Regions from separate parts of the Shewanella loihica PV-4 genome, predicted to be linked through region 2. Evidence: predicted binding sites of a transcription regulator. Region 2 holds the regulator's gene; the other holds the start of a gene.
The links. Region 2 encodes FliA, which starts transcription of late flagellar genes. Its sites were predicted from a motif close to CTAAAGNTNNNNNNNNNNNNGCCGATA; they were not measured.
Positions count from the first base shown of each region.

Region 1: a site for FliA is predicted at 3,667-3,693, ahead of pomA (flagellar motor protein PomA). Genes of this name have one in related genera too.

Region 1 is NC_009092.1:3,270,800-3,280,939, forward strand. It holds gene thiI (tRNA uracil 4-sulfurtransferase ThiI) at 1-1,456, opposite strand, end outside; gene SHEW_RS14290 (flagellar motor protein MotB) at 1,711-2,655, opposite strand; gene pomA (flagellar motor protein PomA) at 2,660-3,427, opposite strand; gene xseB (exodeoxyribonuclease VII small subunit) at 3,823-4,062, shown strand; gene ispA ((2E,6E)-farnesyl diphosphate synthase) at 4,063-4,944, shown strand; gene dxs (1-deoxy-D-xylulose-5-phosphate synthase) at 4,967-6,835, shown strand; gene grpE (nucleotide exchange factor GrpE) at 6,921-7,538, opposite strand; gene nadK (NAD(+) kinase) at 7,639-8,517, shown strand; gene SHEW_RS14325 (TonB family protein) at 8,563-9,627, opposite strand; gene SHEW_RS14330 (MATE family efflux transporter) at 9,857-10,140, opposite strand, start outside.
Region 2 is NC_009092.1:1,589,659-1,599,798, forward strand. It holds gene flhA (flagellar biosynthesis protein FlhA) at 1-760, shown strand, start outside; gene flhF (flagellar biosynthesis GTPase FlhF) at 772-2,196, shown strand; gene SHEW_RS07095 (MinD/ParA family protein) at 2,201-3,082, shown strand; gene SHEW_RS07100 (RNA polymerase sigma factor FliA) at 3,075-3,794, shown strand; gene cheY (chemotaxis response regulator CheY) at 3,837-4,220, shown strand; gene SHEW_RS07110 (protein phosphatase CheZ) at 4,234-4,971, shown strand; gene SHEW_RS07115 (chemotaxis protein CheA) at 4,987-7,227, shown strand; gene SHEW_RS07120 (protein-glutamate methylesterase/protein-glutamine glutaminase) at 7,321-8,430, shown strand; gene SHEW_RS07125 (hypothetical protein) at 8,423-9,046, shown strand; gene SHEW_RS07130 (ParA family protein) at 9,093-9,884, shown strand; gene SHEW_RS07135 (chemotaxis protein CheW) at 9,868-10,140, shown strand, end outside.

The DNA.
Region 1 (10,140 bases), 1.7 Mb from region 2:
ATGCGGGGCGATAGACCTTCACGTTGTGATAACCCTGCTCCTGCAGGTAGAGCGCCTGTAGCTTGCTCATGACGCCTCTGTCGCAGTAGAGCAGATAGGTCTTCTCTTTATCCAGATCGGCAAACTGGGTGGCCAACTTGAAGAAAGGAATACACTTCACCTCGATGCCGTTGAGGCTAAGCGGGCTCTGCTCCTCCTCTTCTGGCGAGCGGATATCGACCACAACCTCACCACCGGATACCGCATCGACAGTCTCAGTCTCGGTGATCTTGGTATCCATGCTGACGGCGATGTCGCGAATATCGATCACCTCGGCGGCTTCCACCACGCGGTCGATCAAGTCTTCGGAGAACTTCTCCTCCTCGGCGAGGATCTTACCCATCACAGCCTTCACTGTCGGCTTCTGTGAGATCACGCCACAGTATTCGGGGATAGACTTGGCAAAGTCTTCGGTGCCGATCTCGCGGCTCATGTTGATGATGTCTTGCTTATCCATCACGATCAGCGGACGCAGAATCAGCATATCTGTGCTGCGGTCGATCACATTCAGGTTAGTCAGGGTCTGGCTGGACACCTGCCCCATCGCCTCACCCGTCACCAACGCCTGAATGCCCATCTTCTCAGCGATACGGCTGGCGGCGCGCATCATCATGCGCTTGAGGATAACGCCCATCTGGCCGTTATCTATCTTCTCCAGGATCTCCTGTACCACAGGATCGAACGGCACAGAGATAAATTTCACCTTATGAGACTCGCCGTACTTCTGCCACAGATGATAGGCCACCTGCTTCACACCTATCTCATGCTGGTCGCCGCCCAGGTTAAAGAAGCAGTAATGGGTACGAGAGCCGCGCTTGATAAACTGGAAGCTGGAGACACCTGAGTCGAAACCACCTGAGATCAGCGACAGCACATCTTCCTGGGTCGCCATAGGGAAACCGCCCAGGCCGTCGATGCGTTTCTCCACCAGATAGAGATGCTCATTGTCTATCTCAAGGTTTACCGTCATGTCGGGGTTCTTCAACCTGACACCGGCCGCCTCGGTAAACTGGTTGAGTCCACCGCCCACGTAACGCTCTACCTCGATTGAGTTAAACTCATGCTTACCGCTACGCTTTACCCGCACACAGAAGGTCTTACCGGCCAATTCCTCTTTGTAGAGTGCCAGCGTCTGCTGGTAGATATCGTCCACCGACTCGAAGGTGCTCTCACGCACCTGCAGCACATGGGCGATCCCCGGAATACAGGCGAGACGCTCGGCATAACGCTCAATCATCTCTGGCTTGTCTTCTGGCACCCTGACCATGATCTTATCCCACTGGCGCTGCACTCTGGCCTCTTCATCGACCTTGCGCAGCACGTTTCGGATATTGGTTTCAAGCATCTTGGTAAAACGCATTCTTACCGGTTTGCTTTTCATCATGATTTCAGGAAAGAGTTTTACGATAAATTTCATGGGCGTTCCGCGGGAATAATTTTAAACAGCAATCTTGCCATTATACCAAGCCCGGTGCACAAATGCCCATAAATCAGCGACTCGGCAGGTATTTTCTGCCCGTGCCCCCTTAATGTGCGCAATATTTATTCAGCTTAGGATAATCCGCTCCGAATAGAGTGCCTGAGGATAGGCTGGTAGAAATGAAAAGCGTCCACCGATGTGGACGCCTTATCTGAAACTATTTGCCTTAAGTTAAGAGCTAAATAGACAGGCTACTGCTCCACTTGAATCTCGTCTGACTCTTTCGGCTTGCCCTGCTCGATGGCAATTTCGACCCGGCGATTTCGGGCGCGGTTGGCTGCCGAATCGTTCGGCACCAACGGCGCCGTGCTGGCCATGCCCACCACCTTCATCCGCTGCTGGTCGAAGCCCGGCACACGCACCAGCTCATGGGCCACGGCCACGGCGCGTTTACTGGAGAGATCCCAGTTGGAGCTATAGAGTTCGTTGCTGATATTCATATCATCCGTGTGACCGGATACGGTAATGATCCCCGGCACATCCTTGAGCAGCTCGCCCACACGGCGGATCACCGGCTTAAACCTAGGCTGTAGGAAGCCAGAGCCCGATGAGAAGGCGCCCTTCTCTCGGATACGTATGATGATCTGTTGCCCCAAGGACTCAATCTCGATCGCCCCGTCGACGATCTCCTTGTTGAGCTCCTGCGCCATCTTCTTCACCCGATCATTGATCTGATCCTGTGACGCGGCCTCCTGCTGCTGTTGCTTCGCCTGAGCTTCAGAATCAGCCTCTTCCTGAGCCGTCGATGACGCCTCGCCACCGCGCTGCTCACCGCGCTGCTGCTGTACGCCGCCGGCGCTGTCGTCTTCACCTGCCTGCACCTCAATGGTGGGCTCGGTCATCTCGTTAGTCTGCTGATTGATGATCTCGATGGGAGTGGGTTCTGGCTTGCCTGGGCGAAACTCCAGTGCGATCACCGAGGTGCCCTTGGGAATATCTTTGACTTCAACCTTATTCTGCACACCGAAGGCATACTTCATCGACCCTGCGATCTGCTTAAACTTCATCACGTCCATCTCGGAGAAGGCGAGCAGCAATACGAAGAAACACATCAATAGCGACATGAGGTCGGCAAAGGTTGCCAACCACATGGGCGCCCCGGCGGGCGGGCAATCGCATTTGACCTTCTTAGCCATCTGGCTATTCCCCGTCCGTCGTGTCTATCTCTCGCTGTTTCTCCGAGAGGTAATTCTTCAAGAATCCCTCGATGACCCTTGGGTTTTGACCGTCTTGAATGGCGAGTACCGCATCCATGATCAGGTTGCGGTTGAGCATCTCCTCGCCCATGCGCAGCGAGAGTTTATCGGCGATCGGCAGGGCAATCATGTTGGCGATAATCGCACCATAGAGTGTGGTCAACAAGGCCACCGCCATGGCGGGGCCGATAGACTTAGGGTCATCCATGTTAGACAGCATGGCTACCAGACCGATAAGGGTACCTATCATCCCCATGGCGGGCGCCACATCGCCCAGTGCCTTGAAGATGCTAATCCCCGTCTTATGACGCTCTTCGGTGAGGGCGATATCCTTCTCCAAGGCTTCGCGCACTACCTCGCCGTCATGGCCATCCACCAGCATGTCGACCGCCTTCTGCATGAAACTGTTGCTGATCTCCGCCTCTTCCAGGGCCAGAAAGCCCCCCTTACGGGCAGCATCAGCCATGGTGACCGACTGCTCGATCAACTCGTCCGGCTTATCTATCTTGAACATAAAGGCTTTTGCAGCGATCTTAACCGCACCGAGGAACTGTTTGAGGTTAAATTTCATCATCACCACAAACAGAGAGCCTATCATCACGATAAGCACAGAGGGCACGTCAACAAAGATGGCGATACCGCCACTGCTGACCATAGCTCCGATAATAAAACCAAATGCACCAATCAGGCCTATCAGGGTCGCTAAATCCACAACTCTTCCTCATTTACAGTATCGGCCGTTGCTAATACCTTGATCTCGGGATCAAGCTCTCAGTCAACACCATAATCATCTCAAGACAGGTCTCTACTCTACTCACTCTTGCAATGAAAGGCATCTCCCCGGGCTGGGACGACGACACAAAAGTCGTTAATTAGACGGGAATTCGCCTAACCGCAGACGGGAGTTTACGATATAATATCTGACAAAATTGAGTATTGTTCTAATTCAATTATCGGACAGCTTACACGCAAGTTTAGCTACAAATTCAATTTTTTATAAAAAAACCTCCTTAAAGCGTGCTATTGCACAAATATACGACAGCGCAATTTGACCCCTAGGGTCGACTGAGATACTTTGTCTGTCGCTAAATTCTTGGGAAAATCACCGTGGCCAAAAAACCTGAAAACCTGACCTTCGAAGAGTCACTCACAGAATTAGAAAACATTGTCACCAGCCTTGAGCAGGGCGATGTCTCTCTAGATGACGCCCTCAAACAATTTGAGCGTGGCATCAATCTGGTCAGAAACAGCCAAGGCAAACTCGAACAGGCCCAACAAAAAGTCTCTATCTTGACCCAGGAACAAGATCAACCCAGCTTGCAACCCTATCTGCCAGAGGGCGAATAATTGCTAAATGAAGCGATAACGCGATACCAGCAGCGCGTCGACGGCCAGCTGCGCCATTTTATCAATGCACAAGACGATACCGAGCCACAACTCAAGGCCGCCATGGAACACGGCGCCCTGATTGGCGGCAAACGTATCCGCCCCTTTCTGGTCTACGCCGTGGGCGAGATGCTGGGTGTACCACTGGAAAGGCTAGATGCCTGCGCTGCCGCCATCGAATGTATTCATGCCTACTCGCTGATCCACGACGATCTCCCGGCCATGGACGATGACGCCCTGCGCCGTGGCCAGCCGACAGTGCATATCGCCTTTAATGAGGCCACCGCCATCCTGGCCGGCGATGCCCTGCAAACCTTGGCCTTCGAGATCATCAGCCAGGAAGGCGGCGAGCTGAGTGCCAGCCAACAACTGGCCATGGTGCGCGCCCTCGCCAAGGCGTCTGGCTACAGCGGCATGTGTGGTGGTCAGGCGATGGATCTTAACGCCACCGACAGACAGATAGATCTCGAGACCCTAAAGCGGTTACACAGATTAAAAACCGGCGCCTTGATTCGCTGTGCAGTAGAATTACCTATCATTGCTGCCAAGGTCACAGATGAGCAAGCGAGCCATCTGTTAACATTTGCCGACGCCATCGGCCTCGCCTTCCAGGTACAAGACGACGTGCTGGACATCATCGCCAGCACAGAAGAGCTGGGTAAGCCCCAGGGCTCGGACTGCGAATCGAACAAGAGTACCTATCCGAAACTACTCGGTTTATCCGGGGCCCAAGCGACTGCGAAAAGTTTGATCGAAGACGCCCTATCAGCGCTGGCTAAATTACCATACAATAGCCAGTTAATTGCCGAATTCGCCCGTTTCATCATAGAGCGAAGAGTATAATAAAGAGCCAAAGAATCTCGCTATGAGTTTGGATATTACGAAATACCCTGTGCTGGCACAGGCCGACACCCCAGATGAATTAAGACAGCTTCCCCAGGGTGTGCTACCAAAACTTGCTGACGAACTCAGAAGTTATCTCCTACAGTCCGTAGGCATCTCCAGTGGCCACTTCGCTTCTGGCCTGGGCACGGTCGAGCTGACGGTAGCCCTGCACTATGTCTACAACACTCCGTTCGATCGCCTGATCTGGGACGTGGGCCACCAGGCCTATCCCCATAAGATCCTCACGGGTCGTCGAGACAAGATGCCGACCATACGCCAAAAAGGCGGCATTCACCCCTTCCCTTGGCGGGAAGAGAGCGAATATGACACCTTCAGCGTGGGTCACTCAGGCACCTCTATCAGCGCGGCGCTGGCCATGGCTGTTGCCGCCGAGAAGGAACAGGCAGGCCGTAAGGTGGTGGCAGTCATCGGCGACGGCGCCATGACGGGCGGCATGGTATTTGAAGCCATGAACCACGCCGGCGATCTGCATAACGACATGCTGGTCGTGCTCAATGACAACGAGATGTCGATCTCCGAGAATGTCGGCGCGCTGAATAACCACCTGGCGCAGCTGATGTCGGGCCGTCTCTACACCACCATTCGCGAAAACAGCAAGAAGGTGCTCAAGGGGATGCCCGTCATCAAGGAGATGGCCAAGCGCACCGAGGAGCATCTCAAGGGCATGGTCGTCCCCGGCACCATGTTTGAGGAGCTGGGCTTTAACTATATCGGCCCTATCGATGGCCATGATGTCGACGCCCTGGTTGAGACCCTGCGCAACATGCGTAACCTCTCGGGCCCGCAAATTCTGCACATCATGACCAAGAAGGGACGCGGCTACGAGCCAGCGGAGAAAGATCCCATCGGCTGGCACGCCGTGCCTAAGTTCGATCCTTCAACCTTTGCTAAGCCAGCCGCAAAACCGGCTAACCCCACCTTCTCTCAGGTGTTTGGTCGCTGGCTGTGCGACATGGCTCAGAAGGATGACAAGGTACTGGGGATCACCCCGGCCATGCGTGAAGGCTCAGGCATGGTGGAGTTCTCCCAGCGCTTCCCGAATCAGTATTTCGATGCAGCCATCGCCGAGCAGCATGCGGTGACACTCGCCGCCGGCTTCGCCTGTGAAGGCTACAAGCCTGTACTGGCGATCTACTCCACCTTCCTGCAACGCGGCTATGATCAGCTGATCCACGACGTGGCGCTACAGAAATTGCCGGTGATCTTCGCCATCGACCGCGGCGGTATCGTCGGCCCAGACGGCCCGACCCACCAGGGCGCCTTCGATCTTAGCTATATGCGCGCCATTCCTAACATGGTGATCATGGCGCCGTCGGATGAGAACGAATGTCGTCAGATGCTCTACACAGGCTACTGTTACAACGAGGGACCGACGGCGATCCGTTACCCAAGAGGCAGCGCCACCGGCGAGCCTCAGGTCGAGACCATGACCGCCTATGAGATTGGCAAGGGCCTGATCAAGCGCGAAGGCAAGAAGATCGCCATCCTTAACTTCGGTACTACACTGGCGTCGGCGAGCCAGGCGGCCGAGGCGCTCGATGCCACCCTGGCCGACATGCGCTTCGTTAAGCCGCTGGATGTGGAGCTGGTGAAACAGCTGGCCACCAGCCATGATCTGCTGGTGACTGTGGAAGAGAACGCCATCATGGGCGGTGCAGGCTCGGGCGTACTCGAACTGCTACAACAGCTTAAGCTGCCTATGCCTGTGCTCAATATCGGCCTGCCCGATGAGTTTATTAAACATGGCGAGTGCGGTGAGATCCTGGCCGAGCTACAGCTGGATGGCCCGGGCATAGAAGCGCAGATCCGCGCCTATCTGGCGGACTAAAATCCATTTTATGCGAACAAAAAAGGCCTCATATTGAGGCCTTTTTTATCGCTTTCTTTTACTGACTTAAATCAGCCTCAGCCAATTAAGCCTGAGTATCGACGCTGGCACCACCCTGAGATACCATCACCATGGCAGGACGCAACAGACGCTCGTTTAGCATATAACCTTTCTGCATCACCATCATCACGGTATTGGCCGGGAACTCCTCGCTAGGCTGCATACCGATCGCCTGGTGATGATCCGGATTAAAGGCTTCTCCCTGAGGATCGACCTGGGTCAGACCAAACTTGGCCACGGCGCTGGTGAAGGTCTTCAGGGTCAATTCAACCCCTTCGTAGATAGCCTTGGTGGCCTCATCTTCACTGCTGGTGCCTTGCAGCGCGCGCTCCATGTTATCAATAACAGGTAGCAGCTCGTTGGCAAACTTTTCCAGGGCAAACTTATGGGCCTTCTCGACGTCGATCGCCGCACGGCGACGCACGTTCTCTACCTCGGCGGCGGCGCGGATCACAGAATCTTTCTGCTCTTCCACCTTAGCTTCGGCAGCGGCCAGGGCCTGCTCCAGCTCTTCAACTCGGAAATTAGCTTGGGTAAGCTCGTCCATCAAACTGGCTGCATCTTCAACCACCTCGGTTTCAACGGCTACAGCTTCGGTTTCTTCAATCTGTGGTTCTTGGGCTTTGTTTGACTCTTTGCTCATTGTTACTCCAGCTAAAAATGCTTTGTTTCTGCATGCTCTGGGCATATTATGGGGATCAAATTTGAGGTTTCAAGCCCTAAGGCATGGATCAAACAGAAATATGAGCAAAGCGTTTCACTCAATCGGCTTAATCGGCAAACCCCATCACTCAGGGACCCATAAGACCCTCAAACGTCTGCATCACTGGTTGACCATGCAGTCCTACGATGTTTATGTCGAAGAGCGGGTGGCCGCCGAGATAGGCCCACAGGTGAAATCGGTGGATCTGCTGCAGATTGGCGAATATTGCGATCTGGCGATAGTGGTGGGCGGTGACGGTAACATGCTCGGCGCCGCACGGGTGTTAGCCCGCTTCGATATCGGCGTGATTGGCGTTAACCGCGGCAACCTGGGCTTTCTTACCGACCTGCCCCCGGATACCTTCGAAGAGGCCCTAGGCAAGGTGCTCCAGGGCGAGTATGAGACTGAGCACAGGTTCCTGCTGGAGTCTGAGGTGCACAGACACGGCGAGATGAAGTCGAGCAACACAGCGGTCAACGAGGCGGTGCTCCACCCGGGCAAGATTGCCCACATGATCGAGTTCGAGGTCTATATCGACGACAAGTTCATGTACAGCCAGCGCGCCGACGGCATGATAGTCTCCACCCCAACGGGCTCGACCGCCTACTCGCTGTCTGCCGGTGGTGCCATACTGACGCCGAATCTGGAAGCCCTGATCCTGGTGCCCATGTTTCCCCATACCCTCTCCTGCCGCCCAATCGTGGTCGACGCCTGCAGCATCATCAAGCTGGTCGTGTCACCGGACAACGGCGATGCCCTGGAGGTGAGCTGTGATGGTCACGTCACATTACCTGTATTGCCAGGGGATGAGATCATCGTCAGGCGCAGTAAGGAGCGCCTCAGACTGATCCACCCCAAGGGCTACAACTACTTCCACGTGCTTCGAAACAAACTGGGCTGGGGCAGCAAGCTGTTTTAAGCCGCCAGTATCATTAAAAAGCCCGCATCTTTCGCGGGCTTTTTGTTAGTTGACCTTGTACTCGAGCTGCACGCTCACCTCGGCAGGTACGGGTTTACCATCGACAAACTTAGGGGCGTAGCGCCAGCGCTTGATGGCCTTTAGCGACTCGCGGGTGAACTGCTGCCCCCCTTCAGAGGCCAGCACCACAGGGTCACGCACAAACCCCTGCTCATCCACGGTAAAGGACATCTGGGTCCAGCCTTCCCGGCGATCTCTGGCATAGGAGATAGGATACTTTGGCGCTTCCCGGTAGAGGGGCGCCTGCTCCTGTTCGTCAGACCAGGGCTTCATGCTGCCGATCGCCACACAATGCTGGGTCGACTTGTCGCTCTCGCCTTCGGCCTCATAGATCTCCACCAGACGCGCATGGGCGGCCAGTTTGTAGGGATGGCTAAAGTCGAGCACGGAGAACTGCTTGATCACCTCTTCGAGCAGAGGGACCGCCTTGTCATACTTCTTCTCCGCCGCCTTGATCATGCCAACATAGTAGGTGGCTTTGAGCCTTGCCATGGCATCGGCCGGCATCTCTTGACGATAGATCTCATAGGCTTCCAGCGCCTCGTCACGTATCTCCCGGGTATAGAAATGGGTCGATGCCAGACCATGGAAAGTCAACATCTTCACCTCGGCCAGCAGCAGCGGCTTGTCGGCGTCCTCGGCGATGGCGATCGCCTGCTTGAACAGATCCACCTTCTCTCTCGAGGCGGCCATGGTCTGGGCGGCGCCAATCAAGGGATCGACAAGCTCTATGGCATCGCGGCCAAAATGTTTTCGATAGACCTGAATAACATTGTTGAAATGCTCGTGGGCGGCCTGAGTCTCGCCACTATCTTGCAGCGCAGTGGCCAAATTAAGCTCGAGATTAACCAGATCGATACTGTCTGATTCGAAATAGCCCTGGCCGAGTTCGTAGGCCTTGGCAGCGGTAAGCGCCACCTGGGCTTTATCTTGCCCGGCCAGCGCCTGCTGATAGGCGGCGTAGCTTTCGCTAAAGGGCGAGGCGAAACTTAGAGGCGCAGCGAAGTGCGCGCACAACACCAGGGCGAGGCCTGATAATGACTTCTTCATAATGAACAAATATCCTTATTTGTGATCCTGCAACATTCCCATGTAGAGAATGGCGTCCAGCGATTAGTTTCCTATATAAATTTAAACAGCCTTACCGAATCTCAGCCGGGATACGCCCACCTTGGCACACCCGGAGTATCGACTCGCGGCGCGGAAACGACAATCGCCACTAGGGTAACAGGAATCCAGGCCGACTTAAATCGCTAACCGACTTAAATCCCTGACTAACTTAAAACATTGGGTTAGTTAACTTCTTGGAAAGCTTAGTTAAAGTGTAAACCATCCAGATGGTCAGCAATAAGGAGCAGCTCGCCAGGGAGATCCAGACACCTGTGACCCCAAACAGCCAGGCGAACAGATAGAGCACCATGGCGATCAACACCAGCTTGCTACCTGTCAATATCGAGGCCTCCTTAGGACGGTTGATCGCCTGGAAGAAGGCTGCGCCCACCAGAATAAGCCCCTCGAACGGCAGTCCCCAGAAGTAGAGGCGCATCCCCTCTATTGCCACGG
Region 2 (10,140 bases):
TCAGGTTTACGGCAAACTAGATGGTGTCGAGACCACAGATCCCGCATTTGGTTTAGAGGCGGTATGGATCGCCCCTGAGCTCAGAGAACATGCTCAGACTCTAGGTTATACCGTGGTGGATGCCGCTACCGTAGTGGCGACTCACCTGAGTCAGCTGTTAACCAATAACGCCTCCAAGCTGCTGGGCTACGAAGAGGTGCAGCAGCTGATGGATATGCTGGCCAAGCATTCGCCTAAGCTGGTCAGTGGTTTCATTCCCGATGTCTTGCCGCTGGGCACTGTGGTCAAGGTGATGCAGAACCTGCTTAACGAAGGCGTGTCGATCCGCGACCTTAAGACCATAGTTCAGACTCTGCTCGAGTACGGGCCTAAGAGTAACGATACCGAGGTGCTTACCGCTGCTGTACGTATTGCACTTAAACGCATGATTGTTCAAGAAATAAGCGGTCCAGAGCCGGAAATTCCTGTCATTACTTTGGCGCCCGAATTGGAACAGATGTTGCATCAGTCTATGCAGGCAACGGGAGGCGAGGGGCCGAATATCGAACCTAGCCTTGCCGAGAGGATGCAAAAGTCGTTACTCGACGCATCCCAGCGTCAGGAGATGGTGGGCCAACCAGCCATCCTACTGACATCGGGTATGTTACGTTCGACGCTGTCGCGTTTTGTTAAACATACGATTCCAAATCTGCGGGTGATCTCTTACCAAGAGGTACCCGATGAGAAACAAATTCGCATCGTATCAGCGGTCGGCCAGTAGAGGGTATTTAAGTGAAAATAAAACGTTTTTTGGCAAAAGATATGCGCTCTGCATTGGCCCAGGTGAAAGAGACATTAGGTTCGGATGCGGTGATCATGTCGAACAAGAAAGTTACCGGCGGTATCGAGATCGTCGCCGCGGTAGACTACGATGAGCCTAAGCCGAGCGTGGCGAAAAATGATGCCGCGCCTTTGTCACCCAGCTTTCTCGATCTGGCCGAGGAGAAGGTTTCTATCGGTCGTCAGCCCATTAAGACAGAGTCAAAAAAACAGCCATCACCCGTAGCCGATTCGCTGCAAGCGCTGCTCGAGCGTCAACAAAATCGCGTCAGTCAGCAATTAAGCCAATCGAATGAAGCACTCGAGATGCCTGCCTGGGCCCAGGGATTGAAGGCGCCAAGCGATGAAATGGCCGCGCCTAATATGCATGGCGGCATGCAGGCTAATCCCCATGCCAACACACACGAGAGCCAGAATTTTAACCGTGCCAAGCGTGATAAGAGCGCGCCGGCCAGCGAGATCGAGTCTATGCGTGAAGAGCTGGCATCACTTCGCAACCTACTGACACATCAGGTGACCTCACTGCTGACTGAGCAGAAGAGTCGTCTGGATCCTGTGGGCGCCATGTTAGAGAGCCGCCTGCTGGATGCCGAGTTTAGCCCTGAGGTCGCCGCCAAGTTATCGGCCTTGAGCGAGCACTATGTGCCAGCGGACTTGGTGAAGGCCTTGCCACGCAGCCTGGCGAACATGCTCGACAACCAGGGGGACGACATCGTTCGTCAGGGCGGTGTGGTCGCCTTCGTGGGCCCAACTGGTGTGGGTAAGACGACGAGTGTCGCAAAATTAGCCGCTCGATTCGCCGCGCAGCATGGTTCAGATCAAGTTGCACTCATTACAACGGATCATTATCGCATTGGAGCCTATGAGCAGCTGGCAACCTATGGCAAAATAATGGGGTGCCCGGTCAAGCAAGCTCATGATCTCAATGAGTTGGAACAAATTCTTTATCAGTTCCGCAATCGCAAGCTAGTATTGATAGATACGGCGGGCATGGGACAGAGAGATGTGAGATTGTTCCAGCAACTTGATAATTTAACTGCAAATAGCAGATTACCTATTCGCAGTTATCTGGTACTGTCATCTACAAGTCAAAGAAGAGTGCTTGAAGATGCCGTCGCGCAGTTTACCCGGATTCCATTATCCGGCGCGATTTTGACCAAATTAGATGAATCAGTGGCCTTGGCACCGGCGTTGAGTGTGTTGATTCAAAGTGGATTACCTTTGAGTTATGTCACCGATGGACAAAGAGTGCCAGAAGATATGCAAGTGGCCGACACCTTAGCCTTAGCCAACAAGGCCCTGTCGGTACTCGAAAAGAAAGTGCAACCAATACAGAATAACGAAAGGTCATATGAACAGGCCTACGCATTTGAGTAATATAATGAGTCGGGATCAAGCAAGCGGTTTACGTATGATGAATCAACCATATAACGAAAAAGTAAAAGTAATTGCCGTAACCGGTGGTAAGGGTGGCGTAGGTAAAACCAGCGTGTCGATCAATACCGCCGTCTCCCTGGCCGAGAAGGGCAAGCGTGTGCTTGTGCTCGATGCCGACTTGGGGCTAGCCAACGTCGATGTCATGTTGGGCCTGAGAGCCGAGCGCAATCTCTCCCACGTATTATCTGGCGACGCTGACCTTGACGATATTATCGTACGTGGTCCAAAGGGGATTGGCATTATTCCAGCCACCTCTGGCACCCAGGCCATGGTCGAGCTGACACCGGCCCAGCATGCGGGCCTGATCCGTGCCTTCAGCGAGATGAAGACCCAGTTTGATATCCTGGTGGTCGATACAGCGGCAGGTATCTCAGACATGGTGCTCAGCTTCTCTCGCGCCTCTCAAGATGTGTTGGTTGTGGTGTGCGACGAGCCGACCTCTATTACCGACGCCTATGCTTTGATTAAGATTCTTAGCCGTGAGCATGGCGTATTCAGATTTAAGATTGTGGCAAACATGGTTAGAAGTTTGCGAGAAGGGATGGAGTTGTTTGCTAAACTTAGCAAGGTAACCGACCGTTTTCTCGACGTGGCCCTGGAGCTGGTTGCGACTATCCCCTTCGATGAAAACCTTCGCAAATCAGTTCGTAAACAAAAGTTGATCGTCGAGGCATTTCCTAAGTCACCGGCGTCAATTGCTTATCACGGCCTAGCGAATAAGATCATTAGCTGGCCAGTGCCACAACAACCGGGCGGACACCTGGAGTTCTTTGTAGAGCGATTGGTTCAACGTCCCGAATATCAAGAGGATCGTACGAGTGAGTAAAGCCGCTGCGTATACTTGTTTAGATAACAAAGCTTCTATTGTCGAACAGTATGCACCGTTGGTAAAAAGGATTGCTCACCATTTACTCGCTCGTCTACCCGCCTCGGTGCAATTGGATGATCTGTTACAAGCAGGTATGATGGGCCTGCTTGAAGCCTCGGCCAAGTTCGATGGCAGCAAGGGTGCCAAGTTTGAAACCTTCGCCGGTATACGTATTCGCGGCTCCATGCTCGACGAGATTAGGCGAGGAGACTGGGTACCCAGGTCGGTTCACCGTAATCAGCGACGCATAGCCCAGGTGATTGACGAGCTAGAACAAGAACTTGGACGTGACGCAAAAGACAATGAAATTGCGGATCGACTTGATATGACGCTCGATGAGTACCATCATATTCTTAATGATGTTTCCGTCGGGAAAGTAGTTGGAATTGAAGATCTTGGTGTATCGGTCGATGTAGTAAGACAGGAAGACGATCATCAGGACGACGCATTTGAGTCACTGGCAGAGACACAGTTCCACGAGGCCCTCGTCGAGGCGATTAAATTACTGCCAGAAAGAGATGGATTAGTTTTGTCGTTATATTATGACGAAGCATTAAATTTAAAAGAGATCGGTGCCGTACTTGATGTAAGCGAATCCCGAGTAAGCCAGATACACAGCCAGGCGATGCTCAGACTCAAAGCTAAACTCAAGCATTGGACCAAAATATAACGATTACATGAGCAATATAAAAACAGCTCCGCGGAGGAAACCTTGGACAAGAATATGAAGATTCTCGTTGTTGACGACTTCTCAACAATGAGACGCATCATCAAGAACTTGTTGAGAGACTTGGGTTTTAATAACACTCAGGAAGCAGATGACGGTTCGACAGCCTTGCCTATGTTGCAAAAAGGCGATTTTGACTTTGTCGTGACCGATTGGAATATGCCTGGCATGCAGGGGATCGACCTGTTAAAGGCTATCCGTGCTGATGACAACCTGAAGCACATTCCTGTGTTGATGGTGACTGCGGAAGCAAAAAGGGAACAGATCATTGCAGCGGCGCAGGCCGGTGTGAATGGCTATGTGGTGAAACCTTTTACTGCGGCGACATTGAAAGAGAAGTTAGACAAAATTTTCGAACGACTCGGTTAATCAAGGTTGAGCTATGCAGGCAGAAACTTCAGGGCTGATCAATCTAGCACAGGCCAAGCAACTCGTTGATCTGCTAGAGGCGGGTCAACAAGAGATGGCCGATGAGCTAATTCGCGATATCGCCAGCCCGATTCAGAAAGAGCTGTTTGACGAGGTGGGTCGCCTAACCCGTCAGCTTCACAGTGCCATAGTGGACTTTCAGGTGGACGGTCGTCTCGTGGAGCTGGCCAATAGCGAAATTCCCGATGCCAAAGAGCGCCTCAATTATGTCATCGACATGACGGAGCAGGCCGCCAATAAAACCATGGACGCCGTCGAAGAGTCTCTGCCTCTTGCAGATGCCCTTACCATGAACGTACAGGCCGTTAAGCCTTCTTGGGATCGCCTGATGCGTCGCGATATTCAGCTGCACGAATTTAAGGCGCTCTGCCATGATGTTCAGCAGTTTATCGAGCGCAGCGAATCCGATTCCAATCGTTTAAAAGAGTTACTCAACAACATATTGCTGGCCCAGGACTTCCAAGATCTGACCGGACAGATGATCCGCCGGGTGATCGAGCTGGTGCGAGAGGTTGAGAGTAACCTGGTCTCTATGTTGACCGTATTTGGCGAGCAGCCCGCCACGGATAAACCCCGTGCATCAGAGAAGTGTGTCGAAGCTGAAGGTCCTATTATGAACGCTGATCAGCGTGATGATGTCGTGACAGGGCAAGATGAAGTCGATGACTTGCTGTCGAGTCTAGGTTTCTAAGTAGGAGTCATATGAATGTCCTTTGATGTTGATGAAGAGATACTGCAGGACTTTTTGATTGAAGCGGGCGAGATCCTTGAGCTTCTCTCTGAACAGCTGGTGGCGTTAGAAAATAACCCCGACGACACCGAACTACTCAATGCCATCTTCCGTGGATTCCATACCGTTAAAGGCGGCGCCGGCTTCCTGAGCCTGACGCCCATGGTGGATGTTTGTCACGAAGCGGAAAACACCTTCGACCTGTTGCGCACGGGTAAGCGTAGTGTCTCTGCCGAGCTGATGGATATCATTCTCCAGGCCGTCGACACCATCAACTCTATGTTTGCCGAGACCCAGGCGGGTGTCGAGCAAAGCCCTGCCGATGAAGGCCTGTTAGCTAATCTTAAATTATTGAGCTCTGGTGGCTTATTGCCATCTGAGCAGGGCGGGGCATCAGTTGAAGCCGTTGCCGAGACGCCGGCCGAACCGGCTGTCGAAATACCAGCTGACGACGGTATAGAGCTATTTGATATGCCGCTCGATGACGGTGTCGAACTGTTCGACGAGCCGGTAAGCGATGCACCCGTGACCTCTATCGCCGGAGAAGGCGATATCGATGAGATCGATGAATCTGAATTCGAAGCCCTGCTCGATGCCCTTCATGGCAGCGGTAAGGGGCCATCAAGTACGGCGCCTGCAGGTGTGGCGCCGATTCAGGCGAGCGATAGCGACGACATCACAGACGATGAGTTCGAGTCGCTGCTCGATGAACTGCATGGCTCGGGTAAATTTCAGGCCCCTTCGGCTCCTATTGCCAAGGTGCCAGAGCCGACCTCGCCGCCGGTGGACGCCGATGAGATCACCGACGATGAATTTGAAAAGCTGCTCGATGAGCTGCATGGCGCCGGTGCTGGCCCTGGCAGTGAGACAAGCAAACCAGTAGCTTCTGCCGCTAAGGCGCCAGCAGCCCCTGCGCCGAATAAAGTCGCCACCCCGGCGCCAAGCAGCGTTAAGTCGCAACCCGTGGAGGTGCCAGCTCCTAAGCCTGTGGTGAAAGAGAAGGCTGCGGCAAAGGCGCCAGCGACCAATATGCCTCAGGCGGAAACCACAGTGCGCGTCGATACCGCGCGCCTGGATCAGATCATGAACATGGTCGGTGAGCTGGTATTGGTGCGTAACCGCCTGCTTAGCTTAGGGATTTCCCGCGATGATGAGGATATGTCTAAGGCGCTGGCCAACCTGGATCTGGTGACAGCCGATCTCCAGGGCGCGGTGATGAAGACGCGCATGCAACCGATCAAGAAGGTCTTCGGCCGCTTCCCTCGCGTGGTGCGGGATCTGGCGCGCAGCCTGAATAAAGAGATCGATCTTCGCATGATAGGTGAAGATACGGATCTGGATAAGAACCTGGTGGAAGCCCTTGCGGATCCTTTGGTTCACTTGGTGCGTAACTCGGTTGACCATGGTATCGAGATGCCTGACGAGCGTGAAGCTAACGGCAAGTCGCGTACCGGGACTATTACCCTTTCTGCCAGTCAGGAAGGTGACCATATCCTGCTCAAGATTGAAGATGATGGCGCGGGGATGGACCCCGAGAAGCTTAAGCAGATCGCCATCAAGCGCGGCGTGCTCGATGAAGATGCTGCGGCGCGCATGTCTGATGAAGAGGCCTATAACCTTATCTTCGCCCCGGGCTTCTCTACCAAGGTGGAGATCTCCGATATTTCCGGCCGCGGCGTCGGCATGGATGTGGTGAAGACGCGTATCACTCAGTTAAACGGTACCGTGCATATCGACTCCTTAAAAGGTAAGGGGACTTGCCTGGAGATCAAGGTGCCGCTCACCCTGGCTATTATGCCGACCCTGATGGTGGAAGTGGCTCAGCAGGTATTTGCTCTGCCGCTGTCGAGCGTTAGCGAGATCTTCCACCTGGATCTGACCAAGACCAATGTTGTCGATGGCCAGCTAACTGTGATTGTGCGGGAAAAGGCCGTGCCGCTCTTCTATCTCGAGCATTGGCTGAGTCGTAAGGCGGTGAGCTTTAAGCATGGCGACAAGCAGCACGGTCACGTGGTGATAGTGCAGCTGGGTACCATGCAGATAGGCTTCGTGGTTGACTCCTTGATCGGTCAGGAAGAGGTAGTGATCAAGCCTCTGGGCACCTTGTTACATGGCACCCCAGGCATGGCTGGCGCGACTATTACCTCTGACGGTGGCATCGCATTGATATTAGATGTGCCCGGCTTATTGAAACATTACGCCAAGAACAAGAAATAACAGTTAGCGGCACAGTGAGCTATAGGATCAGCGTGATGCCCAGAGGCGTCACGCTTTGTTTAGGCAAGGATCCTGTTGCAGATAGGAATTTGAATGGCCATAAAAGTATTAGTTGTCGATGATTCAAGCTTTTTTCGTCGCCGAGTCAGTGAGATTGTCACCAAGGATGCGGAGTTAGAGGTCATAGGCACGGCGTCTAATGGCGCCGAGGCGGTCAAGTTGGCGCAGCAGTTAAAGCCACAAGTTATCACCATGGATATTGAGATGCCAGTGATGGATGGCATCAGCGCCGTGCGTGAGATCATGGCGAAGTGTCCGACCCCCATCTTGATGTTCTCATCCCTTACCCACGACGGCGCCAAGGCAACCCTGGATGCCCTGGAAGCGGGTGCGTTAGATTTTCTTCCTAAGCGATTTGAAGATATTGCCACCAACAAGGATGAGGCGATCGCTCTGTTGCAGCAGCGCATCAAGGCGCTGGGCCGCCGCCGTGTGTTCCGCCCCATATTGCCAAGAAGTGTACCACCAAAGCCTGCGACAACAACTGCTTCTACGACGCCGACAAGAGAGATGGCGCAGCGTCCTGCAACGCGTCCGAGCGCGCCTGTTACCCGCGCCAGCGGTAAGAGATATAAGCTTTTATTGATCGGCACCTCAACCGGCGGCCCCGTTGCGCTGCAGCGGATATTGACCAAGCTGCCGGCGAACTATCCTCATCCTATTTTGCTTATCCAGCATATGCCGGCAGCCTTTACGCCCGCCTTCGCCACGCGCTTAAATGGCCTGTGTGCCATCGAGGTGAAAGAGGCGCAAAATGGCGATCAGCTCAGGGCAGGCTGCGCCTACCTGGCACCCGGTGGCATGCAGATGATGTTAGAGCGTGGCGGCAGCTTTGGACGCATCAAGATAGTGGCCGGTAGCATGGATATGAATTACAAGCCCTGTGTCGACATTACCTTTGCCTCGGCCTCAAAGCTGAGTGGCGGTGAGACCCTGGCCGTGGTATTGACTGGTATGGGCGCCGATGGCCGCGAAGGGGCCAGGATGCTTAAGAATGTCGGGGCGACTATCTGGGCTCAAGATGAGGCCAGCTGCGTCGTTTACGGCATGCCACAGGCGGTGACCGCCGCCGGGATCTCCAGTCAGTCGATAGCGCTCGATGATATGGCAGAGGCCATCATTCGCGAGAGCGGACGTGGCTAGGCAGCGACAAGGCCTCAGCACCACAGTGCTGTTGCTGTTTTTTCTCTTGTTAGTTTGCTGCCTGGTGACCGGATCACTCTATCTCGACCTGAGGCATAAGAATGGCTTGCTTGAGGAGAAGGTAGCCCAGCTAGAGAAGAGTCAGGTGCTGCTGATGGTGCCCGACGAGCAGGCAAAGGCCTTGGCAGATTGGATGGAGAATAATCCAGAGTTTACTCAGTCTATCATCAAGCAGGCCGAGCCTGGCAGCCAGGTAAGAGTCGAGATTGGCCCCGACGTGCCTGAGGCGATCGCCAGGCAAGAGGCAGTTAGTCTTACAGACAGACATAGTGAACGAACCGATAGTCTCGATGAACAGACAGCTAATCTTAATGAACAGCAGGATCAGACCAGGCTAACGCCCTTGTTACCTGAGGCGGGAGCTGAAGAAGCAAGCCAGAGTGAACATCTGAGCAAGAACCAGCGCGAGCAAAAGGTGGCCAGCGCCACAGATAAGGTGACACAGGATGGTAAAACGCCATCGCAGCCGGTTAAGCTGTCAGAAGATAAAGATGGTGTTAAAGTAATAAGCCTGCCCCATGGCGGCATTCGAGTCACGACTCGCGAAGATAATTAAAACGATAACCTGATGGCGATACGCTCGAGGATTTAAGGGGTTTTACTTGAAGATCTGGACCATAGCAAATCAAAAAGGGGGCGTGGGTAAGACGACCACAGTGGCGAGCCTGGCTGGCGCCATGGCAAAACGGGGCAAACGAGTCTTGATGATAGACACGGATCCCCACGCATCTTTGGGCTATTACCTGGGCATAGATTCCGAAGAGGTGCCCGCCTCGCTCTATGATCTGTTTCTGAAACACAAGAACCTGAATAAAGATCAGGTGCTTGCCCATATAGTTCCCACTAAGGTGGAAGGGATAGATCTCTTGCCGGCCACCATGGCGCTGGCAACGTTGGATCGCTCGCTCGGCCATCAGGAAGGGATGGGCTTGATCCTTAAACGCCTGCTTGCCTTAGTCGCCGACCAGTACGACGTCGCCCTCATCGATTGTCCGCCGGTATTAGGTGTGTTGATGGTCAACGCCCTCGCGGCCAGCGAGCACATCATTATCCCGGTGCAGACTGAGTTTCTGGCGATCAAGGGGCTAGATCGCATGGTCAAGACCATGACGCTCATGGGGCGTTCTAAGAGCACCAACTACAGCTACACAATCGTTCCGACCATGTACGACAGACGTACCAAGGCGTCGCCCGCCGCCCTGCAGCAGCTGGGGGAAGAGTACGGCGATGTACTTTGGCCAGATGTCATCCCTGTGGATACCAAGTTTCGTGACGCCAGCCTGGCGCACCTGCCAGCCTCGCACTACGCCAGCCATTCACGTGGTGTTAAGGCCTATGAGAGATTGCTCGACCACCTGCTGACCAAGGAGTTTGCGCATGTCAAACTCGGTTGACGAAGCGGTCTTTAATTATTTTTCCTTGCTGCTCTCCGAGCCCGGTGAAGAGAGCGTCACGGCCGACAAGCCTGAAGTAAAGGGCGAGCAGGCGATAGCACAAAATGGTCAAATGAGAGGCCCTGCACCTGCAGTAAAACGTCAGCCTCTTACCGAACAGTCTAAACCGCGCCCGGTGGTCACTCAGGCTACGCCGACACCACTCAATAAGCTCGCGCTCGAGCAATTGCTGGCGCCGGTGAGTGAGATTGCTACT